4 regions of the Kribbella sp. NPDC054772 genome follow, and region 1 is predicted to be linked to each of the others. Evidence: riboswitches for the same ligand, from Rfam matches in the RefSeq annotation. Region 1 holds a riboswitch; each other region holds the start of a gene.
What was found. A riboswitch is a leader RNA that binds a small molecule or an ion and turns the genes downstream of it on or off. The one in region 1 is predicted to bind cobalamin.
Positions count from the first base shown of each region.

Region 2: another riboswitch for cobalamin. It lies ahead of ACWGID_RS40125 (ABC transporter substrate-binding protein); the one in region 1 lies ahead of ACWGID_RS03310 (magnesium chelatase subunit D family protein).
Region 3: another riboswitch for cobalamin. It lies ahead of ACWGID_RS28260 (ribonucleoside-diphosphate reductase subunit alpha); the one in region 1 lies ahead of ACWGID_RS03310 (magnesium chelatase subunit D family protein).
Region 4: another riboswitch for cobalamin. It lies ahead of ACWGID_RS10525 (CbtB domain-containing protein); the one in region 1 lies ahead of ACWGID_RS03310 (magnesium chelatase subunit D family protein).

Region 1 covers NZ_JBSHBJ010000002.1:84,571-92,296, forward strand. The annotation lists gene ACWGID_RS03300 (cobyrinate a,c-diamide synthase) at 1-318, opposite strand, end outside; gene cobO (cob(I)yrinic acid a,c-diamide adenosyltransferase) at 312-926, opposite strand; gene ACWGID_RS03310 (magnesium chelatase subunit D family protein) at 928-3,219, opposite strand; cobalamin riboswitch at 3,292-3,428, opposite strand; gene surE (5'/3'-nucleotidase SurE) at 3,573-4,340, opposite strand; gene cobN (cobaltochelatase subunit CobN) at 4,353-7,726, opposite strand, start outside.
Region 2 covers NZ_JBSHBJ010000053.1:5,574-13,299, reverse strand. The annotation lists gene ricT (regulatory iron-sulfur-containing complex subunit RicT) at 1-117, shown strand, start outside; gene ACWGID_RS40150 (alpha/beta hydrolase) at 114-1,652, shown strand; gene ACWGID_RS40145 (hypothetical protein) at 1,666-2,298, opposite strand; gene ACWGID_RS40140 (sterol carrier family protein) at 2,388-2,726, shown strand; gene ACWGID_RS40135 (MFS transporter) at 2,939-4,225, shown strand; gene ACWGID_RS40130 (hypothetical protein) at 4,257-5,204, shown strand; cobalamin riboswitch at 5,243-5,427, shown strand; gene ACWGID_RS40125 (ABC transporter substrate-binding protein) at 5,456-6,478, shown strand; gene ACWGID_RS40120 (FecCD family ABC transporter permease) at 6,475-7,458, shown strand; gene ACWGID_RS40115 (FecCD family ABC transporter permease) at 7,455-7,726, shown strand, end outside.
Region 3 covers NZ_JBSHBJ010000022.1:50,987-58,712, forward strand. The annotation lists gene ACWGID_RS28225 (GNAT family N-acetyltransferase) at 1-266, shown strand, start outside; gene ACWGID_RS28230 (3-methyladenine DNA glycosylase) at 263-1,114, shown strand; gene ACWGID_RS28235 (hypothetical protein) at 1,124-1,321, shown strand; gene ACWGID_RS28240 (class I SAM-dependent methyltransferase) at 1,443-2,060, opposite strand; gene ACWGID_RS28245 (class I SAM-dependent methyltransferase) at 2,057-2,881, opposite strand; gene ACWGID_RS28250 (Fic family protein) at 2,973-4,238, shown strand; gene ACWGID_RS28255 (DinB family protein) at 4,308-4,889, shown strand; cobalamin riboswitch at 4,950-5,117, shown strand; gene ACWGID_RS28260 (ribonucleoside-diphosphate reductase subunit alpha) at 5,281-7,726, shown strand, end outside.
Region 4 covers NZ_JBSHBJ010000005.1:43,559-51,284, forward strand. The annotation lists gene ACWGID_RS10490 (class I SAM-dependent methyltransferase) at 1-337, shown strand, start outside; gene ACWGID_RS10495 (phytanoyl-CoA dioxygenase family protein) at 347-1,246, shown strand; gene ACWGID_RS10500 (hypothetical protein) at 1,254-1,640, opposite strand; gene ACWGID_RS10505 (hypothetical protein) at 1,696-2,067, opposite strand; gene ACWGID_RS10510 (alpha/beta hydrolase) at 2,064-3,353, opposite strand; gene ACWGID_RS10515 (histidine phosphatase family protein) at 3,411-3,971, opposite strand; gene ACWGID_RS10520 (CbtA family protein) at 3,968-4,714, opposite strand; gene ACWGID_RS10525 (CbtB domain-containing protein) at 4,720-4,917, opposite strand; cobalamin riboswitch at 4,955-5,079, opposite strand; gene ACWGID_RS10530 (LysE family translocator) at 5,564-6,205, shown strand; gene ACWGID_RS10535 (MFS transporter) at 6,207-7,583, opposite strand; gene ACWGID_RS10540 (DUF1304 domain-containing protein) at 7,622-7,726, opposite strand, start outside.

The DNA of each region.
Region 1 (7,726 bases):
GGTCGACGAGAAACCCTCGGTCCCGAGCGCACCGTCGTACAGGCCCATCACGCCCTCGATGACGGCCAGGTCCGCGCCGGCCGCACCGTGCGCGAAGAGCGGGCCGATGCGTTCCTCGCCGGACAGCATCGGGTCGAGGTTGCGTCCCGGGCGTCCGGTGGCGACCGCGTGGAACCCGGGGTCGATGTAGTCGGGTCCGACCTTGAAGCCCGCGACCACGTGTCCGGCGTTCCGCAGCGCGGCCATCAGCCCGACCGCGACGGTCGTCTTCCCGGCTCCGGACGCCGGCGCCGCGATCACCACCCGCGGAATCACCACTCGATGCCCTTCTGGCCCTTCTGGCCGGTGTCCATCGGGTGTTTCAGCTTGGTCATCTCGGTGGCCAGGTCCGCCGCATCGAGAAGCTTCGGATGCGCGTCGCGTCCGGTGATCACGACGTACTGGTGACCGGGACGATCGACGAGCGTCGAGACCACCTCGTCGACGTCGATCCAGCCCCACTTCATCGGGTAGGTGAACTCGTCGAGTACGTACAGGTCGTGGGTCTCGGCGGCGAGCCGGCGCTGGATCTCGCGCCAGCCCTCGAGCGCGTCGGCGGCGTGGTCCGCCTCGGTGCCGGCCTTGCGGGACCAACTCCAGCCCTCACCCATCTTGTGCCACTCGACCGGACCGCCCTGTCCGGTCGCCGCGTGCAGTTCGCCGAGCGCCTTGAACGCGCTCTCCTCGCCGACCTTCCACTTCGCGCTCTTCACGAACTGGAAGACCCCGAGGTTCCAGCCCTGGTTCCAGGCCCGCAGCGCCATCCCGAACGCGGCGGTCGACTTCCCCTTCATCTCGCCGGTGTGCACCATCAGCAGCGGCCGGTTGCGGCGCTGGCGGGTGGTCAGTCCGTCGTCCGGTACGGCGGCCGGCTGCCCCTTCGGCATCTCAGGCCGCCTTCCGGTCCGTGACCGCGCGGACGAGGTTGCCGGCGGCAACATCTCCGAGGTCGAGGTACTCCGCGCCGAGGTCGACCGCCAGTTCGGCGGCAAGACCGAGCCGGACGCCGCGGTGCGGTTCGCAGTCCACGACAACGGTCGCGATGCCCTGCTGGGCCAGCCAGCCGGCCGCCTGACGAGCGCGGGCGAAGGCGTTCTCGCCGTACGTGGCGCGGCCGTCGGTGACGAGCACCAGGAGCGGGCGCCGCCGCGGGTCGCGGATCGCGGCGATCCGCAGTACCTCGGCTGCTTGCAAGAGACCTTCGGCGAGCGGGGTGCGGCCGCCGGTCGGGAGGGATTCGAGGCGTCGTACGGCGGTTTCGACGCTGCCCGTCGGCGGGAGAGCGACCGTGGCGGCCGGGCCGGCGAACGTGACGAGGCCGACGGTGTCGCGGCGCTGATACGCGTCGAGGAGCAGCGAGACGATCGCGGTCTTCACCTCGCCCATGCGCTTCTTCGTGCCCATCGAGCCGGACGCGTCGACGCAGAACAGGACGAGGTTGCCCTCACGACCTTCGCGTACGGCGAGGCGGACGTCGGCGGGACGCACCACGAGGCCTGTGCCGCTGCGACCGCGGGCGTGCTGGTGTGGGGCGGCGCTCCAGATGGTGCCGAGGAGATGCGGTCGGCCCGGCTCGCGGCCGACTCGCGCGCGGTCGCCGACGACCCGGCCCACCTCGGTGATGGCGCGGGAGCGGCGGCCGGCGACACCCATCCCAGCTGCTTGCACGCTCAGGAGGCGGGCCTTGTAGGGCTCGGAGCTTCCGGCGATCTCACCGACCGGCGTCGGGCCGGGCTGACCGCTTTCACCGTCACCCGGCTCACCTTTCGCAGCCGAGCGCTTCGGGTCGCCGGGCGCGCCGTCGTCCAGGCCGTCGCGGGCCGGATCCGCGGCATCATCCGAGGCGTCGTTCGCCAGGTCGCCGTTTGTCGGGTCCGCGGCGCTCGCCGAGTCGTTCGAGTCGCCCGGCGCCGCGTCGGCGTTGGCCGGGTCGTCGGCGCCGCCCGGGCCGCCCGGGCCGCCCGGCGGGTCGTCGTCGGGGTCTTCCGGGGGCGTGCTGTTGTTGATCGCGTCTTCGAGTTGCTGCTCGTCCAACCCCGGTGCGTCGAACGGGTTCCGCCGACGGCGATGCGGGAGCGCCAGCTTCGCGGCCGCCCGGACGTCCTCGACCTCGACGACCGTGCGCCCGGACCACGCTGCATGAGCGACGGCGGCACGAGCCGTCACGAGGTCCGCACGCATCCCGTCCACGTCGAACGAAGCGCAGATCTCCGCGATCTGCCGCAGTGCGGAGTCGGTCAGGAGCACCTCGGCCAGCAGGTCGCGCGCCTTCACGATGCGCTCGGCGAGCTCCCGCTGCGCGCCGTCGTACCGGGCGACGAAGGTCTCCGGATCCGCCTCGTAGGTCAGCCGCGCGCGCATCACCTCGACGCGGACGGCGGGATCGCGGCTCGCCACCACGTCCACGGTCAGGCCGAACCGGTCGAGCAACTGCGGCCGGAGCTCGCCTTCCTCCGGGTTCATGGTGCCGACCAGCACGAACCGCGCCGGGTGCGTGACCGAGACGCCGTCCCGCTCGACCGTCGCCCGCCCCATCGCGGCCGCGTCGAGCAGTACGTCGACCAAGTGATCGTGCAGCAGGTTGACCTCGTCGACGTACAGCAACCCCCGATGCGCGGCCGCCAACAAGCCCGGCTCGTACGCCGTGACGCCTTCCGCGAGCGCCTTCTCCAGGTGCAACGACCCGAGCACCCGGTCCTCGGTCGCGCCCACCGGCAACTCGACCAACTGCGCAGCCCGCAGCCCCGGCCGCCCGCCGGTCCCACCCGCATCACCGCGGTCCGCCGCTCCCCCAAGCGGTCCGTCGCTGAGCGCGGTACCGTCCGCTTCCCCGTGACGCAGTCCGTCACCGTGCGCGGCACGGTCCGCTTCCGCGTGATGCGATCCGTCGCTGAGGTCGGCACCGTCTTCCGCGTGGTGCGGGCCGTCGGGGCAGGTCGGGTCGGGGCGCGCCGGATCGCAGGAGAAGCGGCAGCCGGGGACCACCTCGACGGGCGGGAGGATCTCGGTGAGCGCGCGGACGGCCGTCGACTTCGCCGTCCCCTTCTCGCCGCGGATCAGGACGCCGCCGATCGCCGGCGAGATCGCGGCCAGGATCAGCGCGAGCTGGAGATCGTCCATCCCGACGATCGCGGTGAACGGAAAGCTGGTCGACTGACCCGGTGAACGCACGGCCCGCATCGGCGGAATCCCTTTCGTCGAGCGGGTGTCCACGCCCGCTACGGCACTGGTACGCCGGCGCTGCGGAATTCCGTAGGCCGGCGGACGACCGTGGATGTCCTGGCTCCCAGAGTCTGCGCCTGTCACAGCTTTCGCACAGCTCTGGTCACAGTGGCGGGACCGCCCCGGATTCGCACCGGTGTTCCTCCACAACCGTCGGCCCGATCATGGCACACCAACTCCCTCCGGAACCCATCCCGGTCACGTGGCACTCACCACGCCGCCGGGTGGCGGGTTGTGTGACCACTGACGGGTTACAGCACGTCAGCGGCGCAGCAACCCGCCAGCGGCACCCGGTGTCAGGCAGTCAGGCGTCAGCGGTTCAGGCGTTTGGCGAGGGCGTTGGCGGCGGTGTCGTCCGCGACCTCGCGGATGCCGACGATCGGGGTGACGGTGACGAAGCCGGCGGCGAGGAGGGCCACGTCGGAGTCCGGGTCCGGATTCGGGTGATTCGGCCCCAGCAGGATCACCGGCTCCCCGGTCGGAGCCGTCGAGCCGGTCAGCCGCGAGTGTGACAGCGGCGCCAGCGACGCGTGGCGTACTCCTGCCAGCTGGTCCAGCGGGCGGTCCGGCACGTTGATCGTCACGACCGTGCCGGCGGGCTCGGCCGCGATCCACCCGAGCGCCTCACCCGCGATCGTCGCCGCGGTCGGCCAGTGCTGCGGGTCCTCCGAGTCGAGGCTGACGGCGACCCCCGACGTACCGTAACCGGACGCGGTCACGGCCGCCGCGACGGTGCCGGAGTGGAAGATCGACACGCTGACGTTGAGCCCGCGGTTGATCCCGGACAGGACCAGGTCGGGCGCCGGACCGAACGCGCCGAGGGCCGCCAGCGTCACCGCACCCGCGGGCGTTCCCTCGATCCCGATGTAGGTGACGCCGTTCTCCTCGTCGGACGCGGTCCGGATCGGGCGGCCGACCATGCCCGCGCGGGCCGATCCGACGCCACTCTCGTCGAGCAGCGGTGCGACCACGACCACGTCGTACCCGAGCTCGGCGATGGTCGGTGCCAGCGCCCGGATTCCCGGGGCGCGATACCCGTCGTCGTTGGTGATCAGGACCCGTGGTCGCTCAGGAAGCATGCCTCAACCCAATCAGCCGCGGTCCTCGATGTCACCTTCCGTCTCAAGTACTGCGTTCCGTAGCGTCGCGAGCGCCTCGTCCGACGGCTCCGCCCAGAGCCCGCGCTGCGCCGCCTCGAGCAGCCGTTCGGCGATGCCGTGCCGGGCCCACGGGTTCGACGCGCGGAAGAACTCGGCCATCTCGGGATTCGCGACGTACTCGGTGGTCAGCGACTCGTACATCCAGTCGTCGACCACGCCCGCGGTCGCGTCGTAGCCGAACAGGTAGTCGACGGTCGCGGCCATCTCGAACGCACCCTTGTACCCGTGCCGCCGCATCGCCGCCATCCAGCGCGGGTTCACCACCCGCGCCCGGAAGACCCGCTTCGCCTCCTCGTCCAGCGTCCGGGTCTTCACCTGGGCGGGGACGGCCGAGTCGCCGACGTACGCCTTCGGGTTCGAGCCGGTGAGGTGCCGGACCATCGCGATCATGCCGCCGTGGTACTGGAAGTAGTCGTCGGAGTCCATGATGTCGTGCTCGCGGGTGTCGGCGTTCTTCGCCGCGACCTGGATCCGGGCGTACGCGCGTTCCATCGAGCCGCGGGCCTCGGCGCCGTCCAGGTCCTTGCCGTACGCGTACCCGCCCCAGACGGCGTAAACCTCGGCCAGCTCGGCGTCGGTGCGCCAGTTGCGCGCGTCCACGAGCGGCAGCAAGCCGGCGCCGTACGAGCCCGGCTTGGAGCCGAAGACCCGGGCCGTCGACTGGCGTACGTCGTTGCCCGCAGCAACGTCAGCGTCGACGTGGGCCTTCAGGAAGTTGTCCGTCGGCGGCTCGTCGAGCGCGGCGACCGTGCGGACCGCCTCGTCGAGCAGCGCGACGACGTGCGGGAACGCGTCCCGGAAGAAGCCGGAGATCCGGATCGTGACATCGATCCGCGGCCGACCGAGCTCCACGAGATCGACCACCTCGAAGCTCGTCACCCGCCGGGACGCCTCGTCCCAGACCGGGCGGCAGCCGAGCAGCCAGAGCACCTCGGCGAGGTCGTCGCCCTGGGTCCGCATCGCCGACGTTCCCCAGACGGTCAGGCCCACCGATCGCGGGTACTCCCCCGTCTCGGACAAGTGCCGGGCCAGCAACGAGTCGGCGAGCGCGACGCCGACGTCCCACGCGTTGCGGCTCGGGATCGCCTTCGGGTCGACCGCGTAGAAGTTGCGCCCGGTCGGCAGTACGTTCACCAGACCGCGGGTCGGCGACCCGGACGGTCCGGCTTCGACGAACCGCCCGTCGAGGGCGCGCAGTACGTTAGCCAGTTCGTCGTCGGTGCGCGCCAGCCGCGGTACGACCTCCTCGGCCGCGAACGTCAGCGACGCCGTCACCTGAGCGGACTCCCGGCCGAGCACCTCGGCGACGACGACCGGGACCTTGGACGCGTCCCAGCTCAGCGTCTCCATGCCGAGGACCAGCTTCCGCGCGACGGCTTCCAAGATGTCCACACCGTCTGCGCCAGTGACCGCGGGCAGGTCGGCCAGCGTCGCCAGATCGGTGAGGTCAACGGACACGCCGGGATTGGCGAGCAACTCGGCCTCGTCCACCCCGAAGGTCTCCCCGAGCGCGGCCCGCAGACCCGGGATCGAGTACGAACCGCCCCACAGCTGCCGAGCGCGAAGTACGGCGAGCACCAGGTTCACCCGCGCTTCACCGTCCGGCGCACCGCCCAGCACATGCAGCCCGTCGCGGATCTGCACGTCCTTGATCTCGCACAGGTACCCGTCCAGGTGCAGCACGAACTCGTCGAAGTCGTCGTCCTCGGGCTTCTCGTCCGTGTGCAGGTCGTGGTGCAACTGGGCCGCCTGGATCAACGTCCAGATCTGGGCCCGCAGCGTCGGCACCTTGTCCGGGTCGAGCGCCTGCACGGTCGCGTACTCGTCGAGCAGGTACTCGAGCTTCGCCATGTCGCCGTACGTCTCGGCCCGTGCCATCGGCGGCACCAGGTGGTCGACGACCGTCGCATGCGCGCGCCGCTTCGCCTGCGTCCCCTCGCCGGGGTCGTTGACGATGAACGGGTACACCATCGGCAGGTTCCCGAGTACGGCGTCCGGCGCGCAGTCGGCCGCCATCCCGATCCCCTTGCCCGGCAGCCACTCCAGCGTCCCGTGCTTGCCCAGGTGTACGACGGCCTGCGCACCGAACCCGCCCTCTTCGACGGGTGCTTCCAGCCAGCGGTACGCCGCCAGGTAGTGGTGCGACGGCGCCATGTCCGGATCGTGGTAGATCGCCACCGGGTTCTCACCGAATCCGCGCGGCGGCTGGATCATCAGCACCACGTTCCCGAACCGCAGCGCCGCCAGCGCGATCGCGGGCTCGTCACCCGAGCTGTCGACGTACAACTCGCCGGGCGCCTCGCCCCACGCCTCGGTCATTGCCGTCTGCAACGATTCCGGCACCCGGCCGAACCACTGCGCGTACGTCGACAGCGGGACCTTCGCGACCGCGGACGCCAACTGCTCGTCGGTCAGCCAGTCGACGTCGTGACCACCGGCCGCGATCAGCTGATGGATCAGCCCATCACCTTCCAGCGCGCTCACGTCGAGGTCGCCGACGTCGTACCCGGCCTCCTGCAGCCGGCCGAGCAGCACGACCGCCGACGCCGGGGTGTCCAGACCGACCGCGTTCCCGATCCGCGCATGCTTCGTCGGGTACGACGACAACACCAGCGCGATCCGCTTCTCGGCCGGCGGCACGTGCCGCAACCGGGCGTGCGCGACCGCGATCCCGGCCAGCCGCGCGCACCGCTCGGCGTCCGGCGCGTACCGGGCCAGCCCGTCGGCGTCGTACGACTTGAACGAGAACGGGATCGTGATCAGCCGCCCGTCGAACTCCGGGATCGCGACCTGCGTCGCGGCGTCCAGCGGGCTGATCGCCGCGTCGCTCTCCACCCACTGCTCGCGCGTCGAGGTCAGCGCGAGGCCCTGGATCAACGGGATGTCGAGCGAGGCGAGCGCACCGGCGTCCCAGGCGTCTTCGGCTCCACCCGCGCTGGCGTTCGCCGCGACCGAACCGCCGGCGGCGAGCAGCGTCGTGACGAGCACGTCGCACTTGCGCAGCAGGTCGAACAAGCCTGCGTTCTCGTCGCTCGTCGGATCAAGGCCGCGCAACGTCCCGCAGTACACCGGCAGCGGCTGCGCGCCTGCCTCCGTCACGGCGGACGCCAGCGCGTCGACGAAGGCCGTGTTCCCGGAGATCTCGTGAGCGCGGTAGTACACGATCCCGACCACCGGCCGGTCGTCCTCGACGTACGTCCCGCGCACGCCGTACGCCGGGAGCGCGCGCGGCGGCTCGAACTCGTCGCCGGTGAGCAGCAACGTGTCGCGCAGGAAGCCGGCCAGGTTCCGGAGGTTGTCCGCGC
Region 2 (7,726 bases), on a different contig from region 1:
CCGGCCACCGAGCCGGTCGCGGAGCCGGCCGCGGAGACTCGCGAGGAGCGGCGGGCCCGGAAACCACGCCGGCGCCGCCGCCTGCACCACGACGACGAGGGAGAAACCCCGCAGTGAGATTCCGCAGGTCGACCGTACTGGTGGCAACCCTTGCGGTCCTGGCGAGCGGCTGTGGGGTGGCCGGTCGCGCCCAGGACGCGGGGGACGGTACGGCGGCCGGCGTCGGGAGCAACCCGCCCAGCGGGCCGGTGGGGCCGATCCCGGCGGGGCTGGAGAAGTTCTACCAGCAGCAGCCGGACTGGGAGCGCTGCGGCTCGAACCAGCAGTGCGCGACCATCGAGGTCCCGCTGGACTACACCAAGCCCACCGGGCAAACGATTGAGCTGCGGGCCCGGAAGGTGCTCGCGCGGGATCGCGGCGGCCGGATCGGCACGCTGTTCATCAACCCGGGCGGGCCCGGCGCCTCGGGGCAGGAATTCGCGCAGCAGGCGCCGATGCTGTTCGGGTCGTCGCTGCTGCGGAAGTTCGACATCATCGGCTGGGACCCGCGCGGTGTCGGCGAGTCCACCCCGGTGAAGTGTCTGGACACCGCCCAGCTCGACGCGATGATCGCCGCGGACGGCAGTCCGGACAACGCTGCCGAGATCAACGACCTGGACAAGCAGTCGAAGACGCTGGCCGCGGGCTGCGAGCAGCGTTCCGGACAGCTGCTCCCGCACGTGTCCACGAAGGACGCGGCCCGCGACATCGACGTACTGCGCGGTGTCGTCGGCGACCCGCAGCTGTACTACATGGGGATGTCGTACGGCACGTTCCTCGGCGCGACGTATGCCGAGCTGTTCCCGAAGAACGTCGGCCGGATGGTCCTGGACGGTGCCGTCGATCCGTCGATCACGTCCGAGCAGATGGCGATCGCGCAGGCGAAGGGGTTCGACAAGGCGCTGGACGCGTTCGCGGAGGACTGCGCGCAGCGGTCCTGCAAGCTCGGCAGCAGCAAGAACGAGGTGCTGGGCAAGATCGACCAGCTGATCAAGGACAGCGACGCGAACCCGCTGCCGGGGGCCGGGAACCGCAAGGTCACGCAGGCGCTGGTGATCCTCGGGATGATCTACCCGCTGTACCTGAAGGACTTCTGGCCGCGGCTCGAGGACGCCGTCGCCGACGGGCTGGCCGGTAACGGTGCCCGCCTGCTCGCGCTGGCCGACGAGTACACCGATCGCCAGCAGACCGGGTACGCCGACAACTCCAACGAGGTCCAGATCGCGATCAACTGTCTCGACCACCCGGACTTCACGTCGATCGCCCAGATCGAGGCGAAGGCCCCGGAGTACAAGGCGGCGTCACCGCGGTTCGGTGAGTTCCTGGCCTGGTCGTCGGTGTCGTGCGTGAACTGGCCGGTGAAGCCGGTCGACAAGCCGCACAAGATCAAGGCGGCCGGTGCGAAGCCGATCATGGTCGTCGGTACGACGCGCGACCCGGCGACCCCGTACGAGTGGGCGGTCGGACTGGCGCACCAGTTGGAAAGCGGTGTCCTGGTCAGCCGCGACGGCGACGGGCACACGGCGTACCTGTCGGGCAACGCCTGCGTGAAGAACGTCGTCGAGAGCTATCTGGTGCAGGGCAACACGCCGGCTGCCGACATCAAGTGTTAGCGCCCGGCCCGCGCTAGTTGGGCCGGTTGTCGCCCGGTTCGACCGGCAGCTTGATGGTGTCGGTGGCGTGTTGCAGGATCGCGCGCAGGCCGGCTTCGTCCTGCGGGCGGCCGCCGACGGTGATCTCGGCGGCTGAGGACTTGCCCCCGTCGAGCGAGATCCAGCGCGACAGGCCCATCCGCGGACCGCGGCTCTGGTCGGTGTAGGTGTAGACCAGCGTGCCGCCGTCCCGGCTGAGCACCTTCAGGTCGTGCTCGTCGATGCTGCGCACGCGGTTCGCGACCAGATCGTCCGGGGCCTGCTTGCTGCCGCGGGTGTCGAACCGGATCTGCCAGACGCCGGTCGGGTCCAGGAACTTCGGTCGAGTGCCCGCCTGGGCGCTCTTCCAGCCGGTCGGCACCTCTGCGGAGACCGGGTCGCCGCTGGAACCGAAGTTCTGCACGACGTACTGCACCGAGTCGGCCTGGAGCCCGTCGGTCCGGGTCGGGGAACTGCTCGGGGGAGGACTGTTCACGATCCCGGCCGGCGTTTCGTGCGCCGCGAACGGGTTTCCGCCGTTGATGACGAGCACCGTGCCGAACACGGCCACACCGACGGTCATTCCCGCCAGCGTCATCAGCAGCGCCTGGTGCCTGGGCGTGAGCATCCCGACCTCGCTTCCCTCTCTCCCGCCCGATTATCGCCGACGAGAGGGGCGTCTCCGCAAACCGCCGCGTACGCTGACACGTCGTGAAGATGTCCGACCCCGCGCTCCAGCAGGCTTTACAGCGTTATGACGACGGTGCGGCGGAACGCGCGGATCTGAAGTTGCTCACCAAGGAGTTGCTCAAGCTCCTGGTCGCGAAAGCACCTGGTCACGCGGTCGAGGTCCGAGTCCCGCCGTACGGCGCCGTGCAGTGCATCGAGGGGCCGCGACACACCCGGGGGACGCCCGGCGCGGTGATCGAGATGCCCCCGGAACTGTGGATCGACGTCGCCCTCGGACGCGTCACCTGGGCCGACGCCCGCGTCAGCGGAAAACTCCGGGCGAGCGGCGAGCGCACCGACCTGACCGGCCTGCTCCCGCTCGCCTGAGTCCCGGCATCCGCCTGGCCGACCTCGCGCATCGGTCAGCCAGGCGGATGGATCAGTGGGCCGGTCCGGGCCGGTGGGATTGACGCCCACGGCAACCAATCGGCCTCACGCTAGGCGCGTCCGAGGTCCCCGCCGGAGCCTTTCGACGGTGGTGGAAACGAGGTCCGGAAATCAGGCTCGTCCCGGCCGGTCGGACCTGTCACCATGGTCCGGTGGCAACCCCTTTCCGCGCCCGCCTGGCCCGCTTGCGCGTCGATCTGACCCCGTGGCGTGGTTCCCGTGACTTCCGCATCCTGCTGGTCGCCGGATCGGTCTTCTTCCTCGGCGGCATGGTCGGGTACGTCGCCCTGCCGTACCAGCTGTACCAACTGACCGGATCGAACTTCGCGGTCGGCGCGATGGGCCTGGTGACGATCGTCCCGCTGGTCGTCTTCGGCCTGTACGGCGGCGCGCTGGCCGACCACGTGGAGCGCCGGAAACTGCTCGTCGGCACCGGCCTGGCCCAGGTCGTGATCTCCGCGCTGATGGTCGTCAACACCCTGCTCCCGAACCCGCAGGTCTGGCTGATCTACGTCTGCGGCGCGCTGAACGCGATCGCGTCCTCGCTGCAGCGGCCGAGCCGCGAGGCGCTGCTGCCCCGTGTGGTCAAGCACGCGGAGATCCCCGCCGCGGTCGCGTTGAGCTCACTGACCTCGCAGATCGGTCAGCTCGCCGGCCCGGCGCTGGGCGGCGTCCTCGTCGGCTCGGTCGGCGTGACCTGGGCGTTCTCGGTCGAGCTGGTCGGGATCGTGTTCGCGACGCTGATGTACACCCGCCTCGGTGCCTACCGCGCGGGTGATGGCGCGAGCGCGCCGAGTCTGCGGGCGATCGGTGGCGGGATCGTCTACGCGTTCCGGCGCAAGGACCTGCTGGCGACGTACCTCGTCGACATGGTCGGGATGTTCCTGGCGATGCCGATCGTGCTGTTCCCGGCGTTCGCGACCGACATCCTGAAGGAGCCGAGGTTGCTCGGTCTGCTGTACAGCGCCGAGGCGATCGGGGCGATGTGCGCAAGCCTGACCAGCGGCTGGGCCAAACACGTGCACCACCAGGGCCGGGCGGTGGTGCTGGCCACGATCGGCTGGGGTGCCGCGGTCGGGCTCGCCGGGCTGGCGCCGAACATCTGGATCGCGATCGCCTTCTTCGCGCTGGCGGGCGCGGCCGACATGGTCTCGGTGCTGTTCCGCTCGGTGATCTGGAACCAGACGATCCCGGACGAGATGCGCGGTCGGCTGGCCGGGATCGAGATGCTCGGGTACTCGCTCGGCCCGCTCGGTGGACAGGCCCGGTCCGGTCTCGTTGCCGACCTGACCGGCGTCCGGACCGCGATCGTCAGCGGCGGTGTCATGTGCGTCGCCGGCGTGATCGGGACCGCTGTCTGGCTGCGTGAGTTCTGGCGGTACGACGCCCGTACCGACGAACACGCCGTCCGCGAAAGGGAGCTCCGGACCGCCGGTTAGAGTTCCAGGCATCATGCGTATCCGCCGTGGAATGACCGCTGGCCTGGCCGTCGTACTGCTCGCGGGCTGTAGCGGTCCCGGGCAGGAGACCGCCCCGAGCGCACCGCCACTGGTGTCGACGAGCGCTGTGGATACCCCATCGGCGACGCCCTCCGATACGCCGAGCCCGAGCGTGCCGGCCTCGGCGGCACCCGCGCAGTCCGTATGCCTGCGGATGAACCAGGAATTGGTCCGGACGACGCTTGCGGTGCCTGCTGTGGATATCCAGACCAAGACGGTGCCGACCGACTTCGGCCCTCCGACGTACGACGTCTGCCAGCTGACCCTGAGCAACTTTCCGAACGGTCCGGTGCTGAGCATCGAGACATCGGTGCTCCCGGCGACCGCGGCGACGTTGGCCGCGAGCCAGAAGGCGTCCAAGGGTGAGCCGGTGAAGCCTGCGGTGGTGGGCCAAGGCGGCTACGGGGCGAGCACGTTCGTGGTGTTCCTGCTGGGCGGCAAGCTCTACAAGGTCGCCGGTCCGAAGGCGACGCTCGCGAAGTACGTCGTCCTCGCGCAGGAGGTCGCCCGGCAAGCGGCAGGCGTTCCGACGGCGGATCCGGTGATCACGCGCCCGGAGTGCGACCGCGGGTCGTCCGGGGCCGAGAAGGTGCTGGGCGCGCGGCCGACGGCCCGCCGCGACAGCGAGACGACGCCCGGCGACCCGGTCTGCGGCTGGGTGACCGCGACGAGCGTGCTGACCACCTCGGTACGGCGTACTCCGCAGGCAAAGGCGTTGATCGCTCCGCTCGCCAAGGCCGCGACCTCGCAGTCGATCCCGCTCGGCGACGAGGGGTACGTCGACACCGCCACCGGCCGGACCACGATCCGCGTCGGCGACGACAAGCTGGTGGACTTCGTCCCGCTGCCGGCCCGGGCGATCGACCCGGACCTGATGACGCAGTTCGCGCTGGCGATGGCGCCTATCTATACGCGCTGATCTACACGCGCTGACGATCTGCGACACAGTCGCGGATGTTAGGGTGGCGGCGCCGTGGTGTTCGGGAAGCCGGTGGAGTACCGGCGCGGCCCTCGCCACTGTGATCGGGATGTTCGCCGGACGTTCCCCTCGGGGAGACCACTGGCCGCTTGCGGCTGGGAAGGTTCGACCGGCGATCGCGGTACCCGTCAGCCAGGAGACCGGCCACGGCGCTCGACCCGTCCACGAGGTGCTGGAGGAGCGGTCCGCCCATGGCCGTCGTACGCGTGCTTGCTGTTGTCCTGTCTGTTTCCCTGTTGGCTGGGTGTGGCCCAGCTGCTGAAGCCGGTTCGAGTGCCGGTGCGATCACCGTCAAGAACTGCGGGATCGACGTCTCCGTCGACGGTCCGCCGCAGCGGGTCTTCGCGGCGTACCAACCGGCGATCGAGATGGCCCACGCGTTGGGGATCTCGGATCGGCTCGTCGGTACGGCGTACCTGGATGCCGAGGTGCTCCCGGAGTACGCCGCCGCGCAGGCGAAGGCGACGTACTACAAGAACCTGCCGAGTCGTGAGCAGCTGCTCAGCCTGAACCCGGACTTCGTGCTGTCCGGGTTCAACGACGTGTTCAGCGCGGCCGGCAGCGACTCGAGCTTCGGCAGCCGCAAGAGCCTGTCCGACCTCGGCGTCCGGACCTGGATCTTCAGCCCGCTCTGCCCGACCGCGGACGGCAAGGGCGACGAGGCGATCGACCCGTCGACGGTCTCGATGGACAACGTGTACGCCGATCTGCGCGACCTCGGCAAGCTGTTCAAGGTCGAGGACCGTGCCGAGCAGGTGATCGCCGACCAGCAGCGGCGGATCGCGGCGGTCGAGACGGCCGTGAAGGACGCGCCGCGACCGACAGTGGCGATCATCCGGCCCGCGCTGGAGGGCGGCGGCCTGACGGTGTCTGGTGGACCGGACTTCGGGACGGTGCTGATCAAGCAGGCAGGTGGCGTGAACGCGTTCGCGGACCTGACGTCGAAGCGGAACGTGAAGATCAGCGTCGAGGAGTTCATCAAGCGCGACCCGGACTACGTGCTGATCAGCGGGTGCTGTGACGCGTCGCTGACGGCCGCCTCGTCGCAACCGGATGTCGCCAACCTGCTCGCGAATCCGGCGCTGAGCAATCTGAAGGCTGTGCGCAATCGTCATGTGGTGCCGTGGTTGTTCGCCAATCACTCGGCGGGTGTGCGGGGTGCGTACACGACGGAGAACCTGGCGCGCATCATTCACCCTGACCTCTTCAAGTGAGGAAGGCTGCCGGGCTCACGGGCTGCGTCGGGGTGCTGGCCGTGGCCGTCGTGCTGTCGTTGTGCGTCGGGAACCAGTGGGTCGGGACCGGTGACGTCTATCAGGCGCTGGCGAACTTCAGCGGCAGCGATACCGATCGTGTCGTGACGTACTTGCGCGTGCCGCGAACCGTCGCGGGTCTCTTGGTCGGGGTCGCGCTCGGGTTGTCCGGTGGGTTGATGCAGGGCGTGACGCGGAACCCACTGGCCGACCCGGGGATTCTCGGCGTGAACGCGGGCGCGGCCGTGGCCGTAGTAGCGGCGATCGGGGTGTTCGGCGTGCACAGCCTGACCGGGTACGTGTGGTTCGCGATGGGCGGCGCGCTCGTCGCGACAGTCGTCGTGTACGTCGTGGGCGCGATCGGCGGAGCGACGCCGGTGAAGCTCGCGCTGGCGGGAGCGGCGATCTCCGCGCTGCTCGGCTCGGTCACGTCGGCCGCGACGTTGCTGGATCTCTCGACGTTGAACGAGTACCGGTTCTGGGTTGTCGGTTCGTTGTCCTTGGCGAACGGGGCGATCGTCGTGCAGGCTGTGCCTTTCCTTGCCGTAGGCACCGTTCTCGCGTTGGTGCTGGCCCGGTCGCTCAACCAGCTCGCGCTCGGCGCTGAACTTGCGCAGACCCTCGGCACCCGGGTCGCGCTCGTGCGCATCCTCGCCGGCGTCGCCGTGGTGATCCTGGCCGGTACGGCGACCGCGATCGCCGGCCCGATCGGCTTCATTGGTCTCGCCGTACCGCATGTCGCACGGACGATCGTCGGCGCGGACTACCGGTGGCTGTTGCCGTGGTCGATGGTGCTCGCGCCCGCGGTCCTGTTGCTCGCGGACGTCGCCGGGCGGATCGTCGTACGGCCGGCGGAGTTGCAGGTCGGGATCATCACGGCGCTGATCGGGGCACCGCTGTTCATCGCACTGGTGCGCCGTCGACGGACGGCTGCGTTGTGAAGACTTTGCGAATCGGGCGGGTGTCCACTCGGGTGGATGTCGCGAGCGTCGTGGTCTCGACGGTCGCGTGGGTGCTGACGGTGGTCGTCGGTGCGTTCGCCTTGACTCGTGGCGATTACGCGCTTCCGCTCTCTGATGTCCTGCGGGCGTTGTCGGGGCACGGGACGCTCATCACGTACGACGTCGTCGTGAACAATCGTTTGCCTCGCGTCCTCGTCGGCATCGGTGTCGGTACGGCGTTCGCGGTGTCCGGCGCGATCTTCCAGCG
Region 3 (7,726 bases), on a different contig from region 1:
GCGAGATCGGCCGCGACGACGAGGGCGAGTTCCGGATGCTCGGTGTCGCGGGACGCGCGCGCGGGCAGGGCATCGGCCGGGCGCTGACCGAGCGCTGCATCGAGCGGACCCGCGAGCAGGGCCTGCGGCGGATCGTCATGAGCAGCGCGAACTACATGGCCACCGCCCACCGGATCTACGAGCGTCTCGGGTTCACCCGGATCCCCGAGCGGGACTGGGCTCCCATCCCGGGCGTCGATCTCTACGCGTTCGCCCTCGACCTATGACCGTCACGCTGCCCTTCGACGAGTGGTCGGCGTACGCGACGGAGCACACCAAGCGGGTCGACGTACTGCTCGCCGGTCATCTGGAACGCCGCCGGCGCCGCGAGCCGCATCCGGTCGAGGACTTCCTCTTCACCTATTACCCGACCCGTCCGAACCAGCTCCGCATCTGGCACCCCGGCCCCGGCGTCCACCTGCAGGAGGCCGCGGTCTACGCCGAGCGACGCGGGTACGTCGTGAACGACGGAACTGCCGCGCTCGACCCAGCCGAGATCGAGCGCCGGGCGGACAGCATCACCTGGATCCGGCGGCTGCTCGCCGCGACGCTCGATCTGCAACCGCAGTTCGGCTGTTTCGGCCTGCACGAATGGGCGATGGTGTACCGGACTCCCGAGGTACGGCACGCGTCCTGGCCGCTCCGGTTAGGGGCCGAGGGCACCGATCAGGTCGTCGAGTCGCACAAGATCGGCTGCTCGCACTTCGACGCGTTCCGGTTCTTCACCGATCCCGCGCGGCCGCTCAACTCCCTGCAACCGACCCGCGAGTCCCAGCCGCGGCTGGAGCAGGGCGGCTGCCTGCACGCCAACATGGACCTCTACAAGTGGGCGACGAAGCTGATGCCCTTCACCCCCAGCACGCTGCTCCTGGACTGCTTCGAGCTGGCGCGCGACATCCGCACTCTCGACATGCAGGCCTCGCCGTACGATCTCGCGAAGCTCGGCTACTCCCCCGTGCGCATCGAGACGGCGGCCGGCAAAGCGGAGTACACGACTGCCCAACGCTCCTTCGCCGACCGCGCCAGGCCGCTGCGCCGGCGACTCGTGGAGCTCTGCGACCAGCTGCTGAGCTAATCTCACAGCATGGGAAAGATCGTCGCGATCGCCTTCGGCGTCCTGCTCATCGCCACCGGCGGTGTCTGGACCATGCAGGGCCTGGGCTACCTCAAGGGCAGCTCGATGACCGGCAGCACCCTGTGGGCCACTGTCGGCCCGATCATCGCCGCCTTCGGAGTGGCACTGCTGTACGTCGCACTCCGCGGACCGAAGAAACGAAGCTGACCGAGCCGGCTCGAGAATCAGCAGCTCGACAGGACGTGTGCCCGGCACTGGCCAACGCCCACGCTCAACCAACCGGAGAAACCCTCACAGTGGGCATATACGTACTGTCGAGCGGCCGGACTCAGACGCGCACGATCGCCCATTGGTAGTGCATGACGCGGCCGTCGTCCCAGGTGGCCCAGTCCTCCACCGCGCCGTACCGCTGGAGAACCTCACGCACTCCCTCATCGGAGCGGATGCTGAAGAACCGCCCGGGTCCATAACCCGTGTTGTCTTCCCACACGCGCTCACCGCCACTCACGTCACCCCAGAGGCCGATGGCCAGCGGTGCGCCGGGCTTCAGCACGCGCACGATCTCGCGCAACGCCAGATCCAGGTCCTCGTCGGCCACATGCAGCAACGTGCTCATCGTCCAGCCTGCGTCGAACGTCCCGTCGCCGAACGGCAACTCGAGCACCGACGCCACCTCGGCACGCAACCCGAGCTCGCGGCACGCCTCGACACTCGCGGGCGCCAGATCCACTCCCGTGTAATCGAATCCCGCCGCCGCGATCGCCGCACCGTCCCGGCCCGGACCACAGCCGATCTCCAGCACCGAATGACGCCCCTCGGCCTGCAATTGGCTGAGATAAGCGGTACGGCGGTCCACCCGAGCATCCGGCAGCTCACGGTCGGACCGGGCCTGGACCTCGTTGGAGTAGTAGGTGATCAGGTCCTGCTCGCGGTTCTCACGATTCATGACTTGGTCGCCTTCAGGGCGAAGAGGAGTGGGATTCGCGGGGCGGGGTCAGGGAGGCGCCACCAGCCCTCCGGGGTTTGCTGCATGGATGGCCAGCGGGGCCACGGGAGTACTTCGGATTCGCGCAGACTGGTGAGCTGGAAGCCGGCGCCGGCGAGCGTGCTGACGATCTCCCCCATGCCGTGCCGCCACTCGTAGCTGGTCTGGCGACCGGGGACCTCGTCGCCGGTGTAGGTGACGGTTGAGTCGTGCGCGATCGGCCCGCGTCCTTCGAGGTAGTCGGCGCGGATGACCAGGTCGTCCGACTCGCCGGGGAGGGAGACCTCGCGCAGCGCATTGAGCAACGGATGGAACTCGACGACGTACAGAGCGCCCCCGGGCTTGAGCAGCTCCCGTACGACCTCGGCCCACTGCTTCAGGTCGGGGAGGTAACAGAGCGCGCCCTTGCCCGTGTAGACGATGTCGAACTGCCGACCGTCGACCGCCTGCACCGCGTCGTACACGTTCGCGTGGACGTAGTCGACGTCGACTCCGGCCGCGGCCGCGATCCCCCGCGCCGCATCCAGCGACTTCTCCGACAGATCGAGACCGCTGGCCCGTGCACCCCGCCGCGCGAACTCGATCGTCTCCGTCCCGAGATGACACTGCAGGTGCAGTACGTCGCGCCCCTCCAGCGGACCGAGGTCGTCCCACTCGTAGTCCGCGAACCAGAACTCGGCGGGGCGGTCGTAGAAGTCGCTTGCCGCGTGCAGCGGCGCCCTCGCGTTCCAGTCGGCCTCGTTGGCGGCCACCATGTCCTGCGTCTGCGCGTCGAGAGTCACACCAAGCAGTCTGCCCACAACCGGGTCCACAGCCTGGCAGACTCCCATCCACAGCCTTGTTCAAGGTTTGTGGATAAGGTTGAATAAGAGTATGGCGAGGGTGGAGTTACACCGCTGGCCCGGGCACCCCGATGGGTTCACCCGGGCCGAGCGGCTGGGCGGGTCGTACGAGCTGTACTTCCCGGACCCGCTGGTCGGTCGGGAGTTCAACCTGAGCGACGACGTTCTCGCGGCACTCGAGGACGCCGCCGGCGATCTCGCCCGTCTGGACGCGACCGCCGCCGTCCTGACCAACAGCGAGGCCCTCGCGCGACTCCTGCTGCGCGCCGAGGCGGTCGGCTCGTCCCACATCGAGGGTCTCGTCGTCGGAGCCCGCCGCCTATTGAAGGCCGACGTACTGCGGGATCGGGCGCGGGACGTCACGGCCGAGGAGGTACTCGGCGCGGTCGACGCGATGACCTGGGTGACCGAGTCCGTCCAGGCCGGTGACAAACTCGAGGTCGACCATCTGCTCGAGGCACACCGGCTCCTGATGGCGCAGTCGCCGAACCCGGAGTACGGCGGCGAGATCCGCTACCTGCAGAACTGGATCGGCGGCCGCTCCCCCGCCGAGGCCTACTACGTCCCGCCGCCGGCGCAACTGATCCCGGAACTGCTCGCGGACCTGATGACCTTCGTCCGCGAGTCGCCGCTGCCGGTGCTCGCCAAGACCGCGATCGCGCACGCCCAGTTCGAGACCATCCACCCCTTCGCCGACGGCAACGGCCGGACCGGGCGGGCCCTGATCCACCTGATCCTGCGTGCCGACGGCCTGGTGACGCGCACGGTGCCGCCGGTCTCACTGGCGCTCGCCACCCACGCGACGGAGTACGTCGACACCCTGACCGCTTTCCGGTACGTCGGGCGCTCGACGACCGCGAAGGCCCGCGCGGCCGCCAATCCGTGGCTGCGGATGTTCGCGCTGGCCTGTACGCACGCGACCGCGGAGGCCGCCCGTTTCGAGCAGACGGCCGTCGATCTGAAGGCGTCCTGGCGGGAACGCGCCGCGCCGGTCCGCGCGGGCTCGGCGACCGAGCTGTTGATCGAGGCCCTGCCGGCCGCACCCGTCCTCACACTCGCCGCCGCGGCGCAGCTCATCGACCGCTCGCAGCAGGCCGCCAACCAGGGCCTCGCCCGACTGGTCGAGGCGCGGATCTTGCGCGAGGTCACCGACGGCCGGCGGAACCGCGTCTACGAGGCGCCCGAGCTGATCGACGCCTTCACGCTGCTCGAGCGCCGCTTCGCGAGCCCGGCCGCGGACACGCAGATCGAGCCGCCTAGCAGACCCGTTCCGTCGAGGCCACGACCGACACGCTAGGTGGTTTGACTTTCCGTTCCCTGTGGAGCAAGAATTCGAACATATGTTCGATCGTACAGGGGAGCTGTTATGCCGGAGCCGTTCGACTGGGACATCCTGCACAGGCCATCGGCGATGGCCATGGTCCGCGGCCAGCTCGGCTTCAGCTGGATGGTCCTGTCCGGCCGGCTGGCCCGGCTGACCGACGAGCAGTACTTCTGGCGCCCGAGCAGCGAGGCGCTCACCGTCGTCCGGCGGCACTACACAGGACACTTCCGCGCACTCGGGTCCGGCGAATGGGTCGCGCAATGGCCGGACGAGCCGGACCATCGCGGCCCACGGACGATCGCCTGGCTGATCGCGCACCTGACCGAGACGTTCTTCGAGCGCTGGGAGTGGACGTTCGGCGAAAGCCGGCAGGGCCGCGCGGACATCACCCTGCACGGCAACGCGCGGGATGCGGTCGCCTGGCTGACCCACTGGGTCGAGGCCTGGCAGGACGCGATCGCCGGCCTCGACGAGGACGCGGTGACGACGGTCGGCCTCAGCCAGGCCAACGAACTCGACGCGGCCGAGCCGTTCGGCCACGTCGTACTGCGCCTCAATCGCGAGCTGATCCATCACGGCTCCGAGATCATGACGCTCCAGGATCTGTATGCGGTCGCGGCGTGAGGACCACAAGATGTGCGACACGCGGCGTGGCGCTACCACAAGATCTAGATGTTCCGACTTAGCATCACTACTGCTGGTGGTTCGGGATGGTCGACGACACAACATGTTGTTCATCTCGAGGCAACAGGGGAATCCGGTGCGAGTCCGGAACTGCCCCGCAACGGTGAGCGGTCGTGACGTCCAGCTGCGTCCGCGAGTCCGGATACCTGCCACCGGTGCGTGTACCGCCGGTACACGCGGTCCGAGATCTCGCGGGTGGGTCGCAGGGCGTGACGGGCAGTGGTACCGGCCGGTGCTGCCGTCTCGTCGTGCGCCTGCTCGCGTGGTGCCGGGTCTCCGAACACTTCTGGAGCGCACACCTGTGACCATTGCTTCCTCATCGTCAGCCTCTGTGGCGACGGACCGGGAGATCGAGCTGACCGTCGTCCGTCGCGACGGCAGCAGTACTCCGTTCGACGCCACCAAGATCTCCGTCGCCGTGACGAAGGCGTTCCTCGCTGTCGAGGGCGCCGACGCGGCCGCCACCCACCGGGTCCGCGACCTGGTGACCGACCTGACCGGCCGGGTCGTCGGTGCCCTGACCAGCCGCGGTCTGAATTCGCTGTCCGGGCGGCGCAGCGTGCAGGTCGAGGACATCCAGGACCAGGTCGAGCTGGCGCTGATGCGCGCCGGCGAGCACCAGGTCGCCCGCGCCTACGTCCTGTACCGCGAGGAGCGGACCAAGGCCCGCACCCCCGCCGACGCGTCCGGCGTCACCGAGAAGCCGGCGCCGTCCGTCCGCGCCGCCGACGGCACCCGGTCCCCGCTAGACGTCGATCGTCTCCAAGTGGTCGTCGCCGAGGCAGCTGCCGGTCTCGACGCGGTCGACCCCGAACTGATCCTGAACGAGACCCTCGGCGCCTGCTACGACGGCATCGCGCAGCACGAGGTCGAGCTCGCGCTGGTGATGGCCGCCCGGTCGTACGTCGAGACCGAGCCGCAGTACAGCTTCGCCGCCGCACGTCTCCTGCTGGACCGGATCCGCCGCGAGACGCTGGGCCGCGTGTACGGCGAGCCCCGGCAGGCCAGCCAGGCCGACATGACCGCGGCGTACGCCGACTACTTCCCGCGGTACATCCGGGTCGGGATCGAGGCCGGGCAGCTCGACCCCCGGCTCGCCGAGTTCGACCTCGAGCGGCTCGCCGAGGCCATCGATCCGGACGCCGACCTGACCTTCACGTTCCTCGCGCTGCAGACGCTCCACGACCGCTACCTGCTGCACATCGACAAAGTGCGGTACGAGTTGCCGCAGGCCTTCTTCCTTCGCGTCGCGATGGGGATGGCGCTGCGCGAGGACGACCGGGAGGCGCGGGCGATCGAGTTCTACCAACTGCTCAGCTCGTTCCGCTTCATGTCGTCGACGCCGACGCTGTTCAACTCCGGCACCACCCGGCCGCAGCTGTCGTCCTGCTTCCTCACCACGGTCGAGGACGATCTGGCCGGCATCTTCCACGGCATCCGCAACAACGCCCTCCTCGCCAAGTACTCCGGCGGCCTCGGCAACGACTGGACCCCGGTCCGCGGCATCGGCGCCCGCATCCGCGGCACCAACGGCGAGTCCCAGGGCGTCGTCCCCTTCCTCAAGGTTGCCAACGACACCGCGGTCGCGGTGAACCAAGGCGGGCGCCGTAAGGGCGCGGTGTGTGCGTATCTGGAGACGTGGCACATCGACGTCGAGGAGTTTCTGGATCTGCGGAAGAACACCGGGGACGAGCGGCGGCGTACGCATGACATGAACACCGCGAACTGGGTGCCGGACCTGTTCCTGCAGCGGGTCGAGGCCGGTGGTGAGTGGACGTTGTTCTCGCCGGACGAGGTGCCGGATCTGCACGACCTCTACGGCACCGCGTTCGCCGATGCGTACCGCGCGTACGAGGAGGCGGCGGATCGTGGCGAGATCCATACCTTCAAGCGGGTCAAGGCGGTTGACCTCTGGCGCCGGATGCTGACCGTGCTGTTCGAGACCGGGCATCCGTGGATCACCTTCAAGGACGCCTGCAACCTGCGTTCACCGCAGCAGCACAGCGGTGTCGTGCACTCGTCGAACCTGTGCACGGAGATCACCCTGAACACCACGGTCGAGGAGACCGCGGTCTGCAACCTGGGCTCGGTCAACCTGGTCGCGCACCTGACCGACACCGGCCTGGACGACGACCTGCTCCGGGACACCGTCAGGACAGCGGTCCGGATGCTCGACAACGTCATCGACGTGAACCTCTACACCACGCCGGAGTCGGAGCGCGCCAACCAGCGGCACCGGCCGGTCGGCCTCGGTCTGATGGGCTTCGCGGATGCGCTGTTCACGCTCCGGGTCCCGTACGCCTCCGAGGCCGCGGTCGAGTTCGCCGACAGCTCGATGGAGCAGATCAGCTACCACGCGATCGAGGCGTCCAGCGATCTCGCCGCCGAGCGCGGCCGCTACTCGTCGTACGACGGATCGCTGTGGAGTCTCGGGATCCTGCCGATCGACTCGCTCGACCTGCTGCACACCGCGCGCGGCGGTGACGTGACCATCGACCGGAGTACCCGGCTGGACTGGGACACCCTGCGGGCGAAGGTACTGCGCGACGGGATGCGGAACTCGAACGTGATGGCGATCGCCCCGACCGCGACGATCTCCAACATCTCCGGCGTGAGCCAGTCGATCGAGCCGACGTACAGCAACCTGTTCGTGAAGTCGAACATGTCCGGTGAGTTCACGATCGCGAACCCGTACCTCGTCGCCGACCTCAAGGACCGCGGGTTGTGGGACCAGGTGATGGTGTCGGACCTGAAGTACCACGACGGTGTGCTGGCCG
Region 4 (7,726 bases), on a different contig from region 1:
CGACTTCCGCGTCGGCTCGATGACCGCGCTGGACCTACCGGACGGCTCGATGTCCGGCGTGGTGTCCTGGTGGTCGGTTATTCACCTCCCACGCGACGTCGTCCCGCAGGCGTTCGCCGAGTTCCACCGGGTGCTCGCCCCCGGCGGAGTCCTGCTGATGGGTTTCCACGTCGGTGCCGAGTCGACCCACAAGACCTCCGGGTACGGCGGTCACGCGATGAACATCCACGTCCATCGGTGGACGGCCGCGGCCCTGTCCGAGATCGCGGTCGAGGCAGGCTTCACGCCGTACCTCGACGGGGAAATTCCCGGTGACCGGCTGATCTTCCACAGATAGCCTCGGCGCATGACAGCGACCGAGGCCGCGGAACAGTGGCGAACGCGCGGGTTCGTGGTGCTGCCGGGGTTTCTGTCGGCGGCTGACCTGGCGCCGGTGGCCGGCGAGCTGCCGACGATGTTCCCGACACCGGAGGGCTTCCACGACGGGACCGATGAGCGGCGATCGCGGTACGTCGAGGACGAGTTCGACGGGATCGACGTGTTCCCGTTCAGCAGCCCGGAGTTCAGTTTGCTGGCCGTTCACCCGAGGATCGTGGAGCTCGCGGAGACGTTGCTCGGGCAGTCCGATCTGCGGTTGTCGTCGGCTGAGGCGTGGGCGAAGTACACGGGTGCGACGTCGTACGACCAGGAGTTGCACCGCGACTACCTGAACCAGACGATCGTCGTACCGTCGGCCGAGGACCGCTTCCAGCATCTGGAGCTGTTCGTGTTCCTGGTCGACGTACCGGAGGAGCTCGGCCCGCCGCACCTGGTGCAGTACGAGCACACCGCCGAGCTGCCGATGAACCCGAACTTCTTTCCACGCTCGGGCGGCAAGGGCGACTTCGTGTCACCTGACGACAACACCCGCCTGTACGACGCCGAGCAGTCAGGCGCCGGTCCGGCCGGGACGGTGATCGCGTTCAACACCCGCACGTTCCACCGCGGCACGGGACTCCGCAGGCCCCACGGCGCGCGGTACTCGATGCAACTCGTCTACCGCCCGGCCGAGGCCGACTGGGGCCAGCGCGTCGCCTGGGCCGCCCGCAGCCACGAGCCCGCCTGGTACGACTTCGTCCACCGAGCCACGCCCCGCCAGCTGGCGCTCTTCGGCTTCCCGCCGCCGGGGCATCCCTACTGGACCCCGCAAACCCTCGCCGGCACCGCCGAGCGCTACCCGCGCCTGGACCTCACCCCCTGGCGCTAGCGGCGGACTACAGGTCGTCGACGTACGGGGTCTGGCCGGTGAAGGTCAGGCGCCAGTCGGTGTTCAGAGCGTCGACGGTGAGGTCGTAGCCCTGGCGGCGCGCGGTGAGTTGGTGGTGACCGTCGACGACCTCGGAGATGGTGACTTTCCAGTCGCGAGCCTCGAGGGTTTCGGCGGCGAAGCTGATCTGTGCCTCGGGGTCGGGCGTGATGGTGGGGTCTCCGGTCTCGACGGTGATGGTGCACACGGACTCGGGGCCGTGCGGGTCGGCGAGCGCGGACTCGTCCACCGGGCCGACGTCCTGCGTCACCGCCGGGGTCTGGTCCGGTACGACGATTGCCGCCACCGCGAGGAGTTCCGAGCGGAGGAAGTTACGAGCTTCGGTCAGCGTCACGCTTCCGTGATACACCGTGCGGCCAAGGCTCGCGAGGCCACGCCGCGTTTCGAATTCATGAAACCAGCGGTGTCTCGCCGGTGAACGTTATCCGCCAGTCAGTGGTCCACGCGTGGACCGCGATCTCGTACCCATTCCGGACGGCCGCGACCCGAAAATGCCCGTCCTCCGGGGCCGCGACCTCCGCGGTCCACCCCCGGGCGCGCAGTGCCTCGGCTGCGGCTGCGACCTCCGCCTCGGGATCCGGCGCCGACGGGTTCCCGGTCTCGACGGAGATCCGGCACACGGTCGCCGTCCCCCGGCCGTCGAACAGTACGCCGGGATTCACCGGCCCCGGGTCACGCGTCACCACCGGCCGCTGACCGGGTACGACGGCTGCCGCCACCGCCAGCAACTCATCCCGCAGGAACTCCCGCTGCTCGCTCATCCCCGTCCACCTCCCGACGGCCGCGACCGCCCTGTACCCGCCGCCCGCGATCCTCCGATACTGCCCCGTCCACCAGCCCCACGCCCAGTGACCCCACGCCCCACAACGCCACGCTCCCCAGCCACCTGCTCCGCGGAACTCCACCCCGGCGCCCGCTCCCCGACAGTCGGACCAGCGCCAGCCGGACCGCTGGCACTCAGTTTGGCGGCGTTCGCGGGGGCTTCTTCGCGTCCGGACGGTGCGGGTGAAGTATCGCGGGCGTGCCGGGAGTGTTTGGTGAGTGCTGCAAGTCCGTCGAACACCCGCGACGCCGTCTTCGCGGCCGCGTTGAAGGCGTCGCCCCACGACGCGCCGAGGAGCAGCTTGGTCTCGGCGCCCCGGCTGGTGTTCGTGCGGGTGATGTCCTTCAGCTTGCCCGAGACCACCCGGCCGATGTTGCGGAGCGCCTCGCTGTTCGGGCGGTAGTACTCGTTGTGCCAGCGCACCGACACCGCCTCGTCGCGGGCGAGCGGGTCGTTGGTCTCCATCCGGATCGCGTCGACGAACGTCGCGGGGTCCGGCCCGTGCCACTCCGAGAGCGCGACATAGTCGCCGGGCGCGCGCTCGACGTACAGCGTCGTCGCCGGTGTCACGAAGTCCGACGCCTCGTCGACGCGCTTGTCGATGCCCGGCGACCCGGTCATCACCACCTGCGGCGGACGGGCGCCGACCTCGAGCGCTTTCCCGACCACTTTCGTGCCGTACGAGTGCGCGACGACCGTGACGTCCGCCTTCTCCGCCTTGAGCTCGTCGACCTCGTCCAGGAACACCTTGAGCCGCGGCCCGCCCTCGGCCGCCGCGTCGTCCTCCGCGGCCTTGAGCAGGCCCTGCGGCGAGCTGTAGTCGAGCCAGACGATCACCGCGGTCTCCGGCCCGGCCTCCTGCTTGATCAGGTCGCCGCGGTCCGACTGTCCGGAGAACGTGTCGAGGCTGTTCCCCATCCCGGGAACCAGTACGGCGACGTGCTTCGCCTTCGGGAGCTCGCCGAGCACCTCGATCGCCCGCCCTTGTCCCTTCGGGTCGACCTTCAGGAACTGCCGCTGCCGCTGGACGTGAACGACGTTGCCGTCGGCATCCGTCTCGCTCACGGTGACCGGGGCCAGCAGCTCCTCGACGGTCTTCAGGCGCTTGAGTTGCTCGTCGTCCGCGGTGCCGTCGTCGGCCGCCGTCTGCAACCGCTCGCGAGCAGCCTCGAGCACCGCCAGATTGGCGCGGAACCGTTCGGCCAGTTGATCAGCCTCAGCCATGATGACTCCCCGTGACAGCCGGTCACCTGGGCGTGAGACCGGGCCACCGGCAGTTTGTCAGGCGGAGGGCACGAAGGCCAGAGACCAGTTCCCGCTGTGGTGGGACAGGCTGACCGTGGCGAGCGGCCGGACGTCGACATGCCGCAGCGACTCGGCGGGCGCGTCCACGACGTACAGGACGATCGCGCGGACCACCGCCGGGTGGACGACGGCGAGGATCGCGCTGGGTTCGTCGTGCTGCCCGGCCACGTCCCCGAGCCAGTCGGCGACCCGGGCGAGGACGTCGTTCTCGGTCTCGCCGCCCGGCGTTGCGGTGTGCGGCCGTTCGAGCCACGCCGAGACCCGCGTCGGGTCGGCCGTGAGCAGATCCTCCAGCTCGCGGCCGGCCCAGTCGCCGTACTCGCGGTCCCGCAGCTCGGGCGCGACGATCGCGTCGTACCCGAGCGCAGCGGCTGTCCGTACGGCGGCCTGCTCAGGTCCGGAGTACACGGCGTCTGCCGAGAGCTTCAGGTCGCGCGCCGCCTCGACACTCGCCGCGTCCGGCTCGGCGTCGCCGCCGAGCACGAGTCCGCGCAGTGCGGGTGTCAGGGCGTGCGCGACCAGGGTCAGCGTGGTCAAGCCGCAGCCACCTTCGATCGGATCGGCCGGCGGTCCACCGCGGCCGCGTACCCGAACCCGAGCAGGAGCCACAGCGTCGCCTGCGTACCGAGCGAGGCGAACCGGAACTGCCACAGCAGCGTAGCGGGGAACGTCTCCGGAACCTCGTTGATCCGCGGCAGGATCAGGTACGCCGCCACGACGGTCGCGAGCAGTCCGACGACACCACCGGCGAGGCGGGCGACATCGCCGTACCGCGCGGCCCAGCGGGACAGGGCGACCCCTGCCCACACCGCGAGCAGGCCGATGACCAGGGTCAAGAGGTAGGTGACGGTCCGCCGGGTGATGGTGTCGGGGTCACCGACCGCCGGCGGATTGGGTGGGTACTTGAAGAACGGGACGAGCACGATGCCGATGAAACCCGCGGCGGCGAGTCCGAGCGCGGCGTACGCGTCGTTGCCGGTCCGGAGCTTGCGGCGGAGCAGCGTGAACGCGACCGCGAACAGGCCGCCGAGCGCGACGCCGTACAGGCTGGTCGCGAGAAACAGGCCGGCCCGCTGGCCGTCGCGGCTGACCAATGGCTGTTCGTCCTCCGCCTGGTCAGCGTGGTTGTGGTCGTGAGTGTGCGCGGCACCGGCCTCTTCGATCGCGATCGCCGCGTCGACACGCGGCTCGCCCATCACGTAGGCGAACGTTCCGGCCAGCAGGCCGGCGAAGAGTCCGACGATCAGTCCGCGCACCAGGAGCGATCCGAAGGTGCGCATCTGATCTAGTGGCAGGGCACGCCGAGCAGGTGGCGACCGTCGTGCATCAGCTCGTGCAGGTACATCCCCGACTGGGAGACCGCGCCCTGGTCGAACCCGACCAGGTAGGCGAGCAGCAACATCAGGCCGACGCTGGTAAGAGCAGCAGCGAGAAGCTTGGGCGAGAGAGCCGGTACGGCGATCGTGCGGGCAGGAGCTGCCATTGAACTGAACCTCCTGGGGAAGTGCGCGTCCCCTTGGAAAGGCTGCTGTGCCCGAGCGTCCTGACTCACGAACCGAAGCTCGCTCACAGTGGCGCGGCCGTGCCGGACTCTCACCGGCTTCCCTCATGGCACCGCAGGTTGACCCTGGAACGGTAGAGCCCACACCGAACCCCGGTCAACGCGCCACGGCGCGCCGGTGACCAATCCCACCCCCACCCACCAGCCGCCCGGCGTGCGGCATGACCGCCCACCTGCCCAGCCCCTCGCTCCACCACGCCGGCAGCCCACTTCCGACGTACACCGTCGTGCCGCTCGCCTCACGACGCCCCCCAACCCAACCCCGACGTACGGCACTCCGCCGCTCCCCCACCACGTCCACTCCGCGCACCCCCATCCCCACGCGACCACCACCCTCGGCGTCCTCAACTACTGCCGAGTCGTGGCAATTGGCATGTGACCCCCAACGCGAGTCGTGAGTTCCGGCTGTCGATTTGCAACCAGGACCCACGACTCGGCGGGATCGCCGCGGGTAGGAGCCGAGGCGGGACGCCGGCCCGAGCATCGGCTTCTGCTGGGTGGGCATCACGCTCAGCTCGAAGGCGCCGCGAGCCGAGCGGTGAGTGAGGGGAGCGTTTACTCTGGGTGGATGCCGTCCGCTCATCATTTGGTTGCGTTTGCGATTACTGCGTTCATCATCATCGTGGTTCCGGGGCCCAGCGTGTTGTTCATCGTGGGGCGGGCGTTGGCGGTGGGGCGGCGGGAAGCCGTGTTGACGATGGTGGGGAACACGTTGGGTGCCGCGACGATGCTGGTGTTGATCGCGCTCGGGCTCGGGACGTTGATCGCCGCGAGTGCGGTCGCGTTGACGATCGTGAAGCTGGGCGGGGCGGCGTACCTGATCTATCTGGGGGTGCACGCTTTCCGGTCGCGGAAGTCGCTCGCGGAGGCGCTTGCCAGGGGGGTGAAGCCGGGGAGCAGCCGGAAGACCGTGCGGCAGGGGTTCCTGGTCGGGGTGACGAACGCGAAGACCGCGGTGTTCTTCGCGGCCGCGCTGCCGCAGTTCGTGGACAAGGGTGCGAGCAGCCCGGCGTGGGCGCAGATCCTGGTCCTCGGGTTGATCTTCATCCTGATCGCGCTCTGCTCGGACAGCGTCTGGGCGGTGGTGGCCGGTACGGCGCGCGAATGGTTCGCCCGCTCGCCGCGCCGGCTCGAGCTGGTCGGTGGCACCGGTGGTCTGATGATCATCGGTCTCGGCGCCAGCATCGCCGTCACCGGTTCCAAGGAATAGCTCAAACAGCAGCGGTACGTCGTCCCGCCGCGACACCGAGCAGCGCCAGCAACGCCGGGACACCGAACGCGACGACGTACGCCATGACCGCGGAATGCGGCTCCATCGCGGCGAACAACGACCCACCGATCGCCAGCACCGTTGCCGTGGACAACGAATCGCTCAGCTGCAGCGCGGAACTGTTCACACCCTGCTCGTCAGGCTCCGAGTACTCCAGCACCAGCACGGAAAGCGTGGGGAAGACCGTACCCATCCCGAGCCCGGTCAGGCTCCATCCGAGGATGCCGACGACGACCGGTACGTGCGGGTTCAGCGTGAGCGTGGCGGTGACGATGCCAAGCACGATCAGGATCATGCCGGCCTGCAGGAACACCTCGTGCGAGAACGGCTGCTTCGGGCGCCCGCGGTACCACGACGCCGCGGTCCAACTGAGCGCGCTGACGGTCAGGACCAGCCCGGCCAACGAAGGGGACAGCCCGCGCTCGCGGGTCAGCATCAGCGGAAGGAACACCTCGGCGCCGAATCCGGCCGCGGCGACCAGGCCACGGAGCGCGATCACCGAAGGCAGTCCGCGACCGAAGGTGAACGTCCCGCGCGGCAGCAGCCGCGGCCCGAACGCGATCACCCCGGCCAGGCCGATCACGAGCAGCGCAATCTGGAGTACGCCGTGCTGCTGCCCGCCGTAATGCAGCAGTCCAACCCCGACGGCCGCCGCGACCGCCCACAGCGCGCGCTTGTCCCAGAGTTTCCCGGGACGCGGCTCGTGCGTGTCGCCGCGAGCCAGTCCGGGCCGCATCACCAGCGCGGCCGGGATCGCGAGCGCGGGAACGGCGAGGAACACGATGCGCCAGCTGGCGTGCTCGACGATCAGTCCGGCGATCGCGGGACCGACGAGTGACGGCACCACCCAACCGGTAGCGAAGGCGGCGAAGATCCGCGGCCGTAGCCGGGCCGGGTACAGCTGCCCGACCACGACGTACAGGGCGACCGTCAGCAGACCGGAGCCGAAGCCCTGGATGATCCGGCCGATGACCAGGACCTCCATCGTCGGCGCGAATCCCGCGATCAGCAGGCCGGCCAGGAACCACGCCGTACCGTGCCAGAGCGGGCGGGTCGGGCCTTTCAGGTCGCTCCAGGTACCGGAGATGACCATCGCGACGACACCGGAGGCGAGTGGTCCGCCGAACGCGAGCGCGTACAGACTGAGGCCGTCGAGCGCCTGGGCGACGGTCGGCATCGCCGTCGCGACCGCGAGCGACTCGAACGCGACCAGGGTGATCAGCGCGACCATGCCAACGGTCAAGGCGCGGTACTGCGGGGAGAGAACGCCACCGGTGTCGGCGGCAGGCCCGGTCGCGGGCTCGGCAACGGTCGTCATGCCGAGAAGCTTCGGACCTCAAGTGCGCTTCAAGTCAACTAGAGAATCGCGGCGAACACCAGCGCGAGGATCGGCGGGACGGCCTGGGTGGCCGCGGCGCGCAGCATCCGGCGGTCGGAGGCGAGCAGTACGACGCCCGCGCC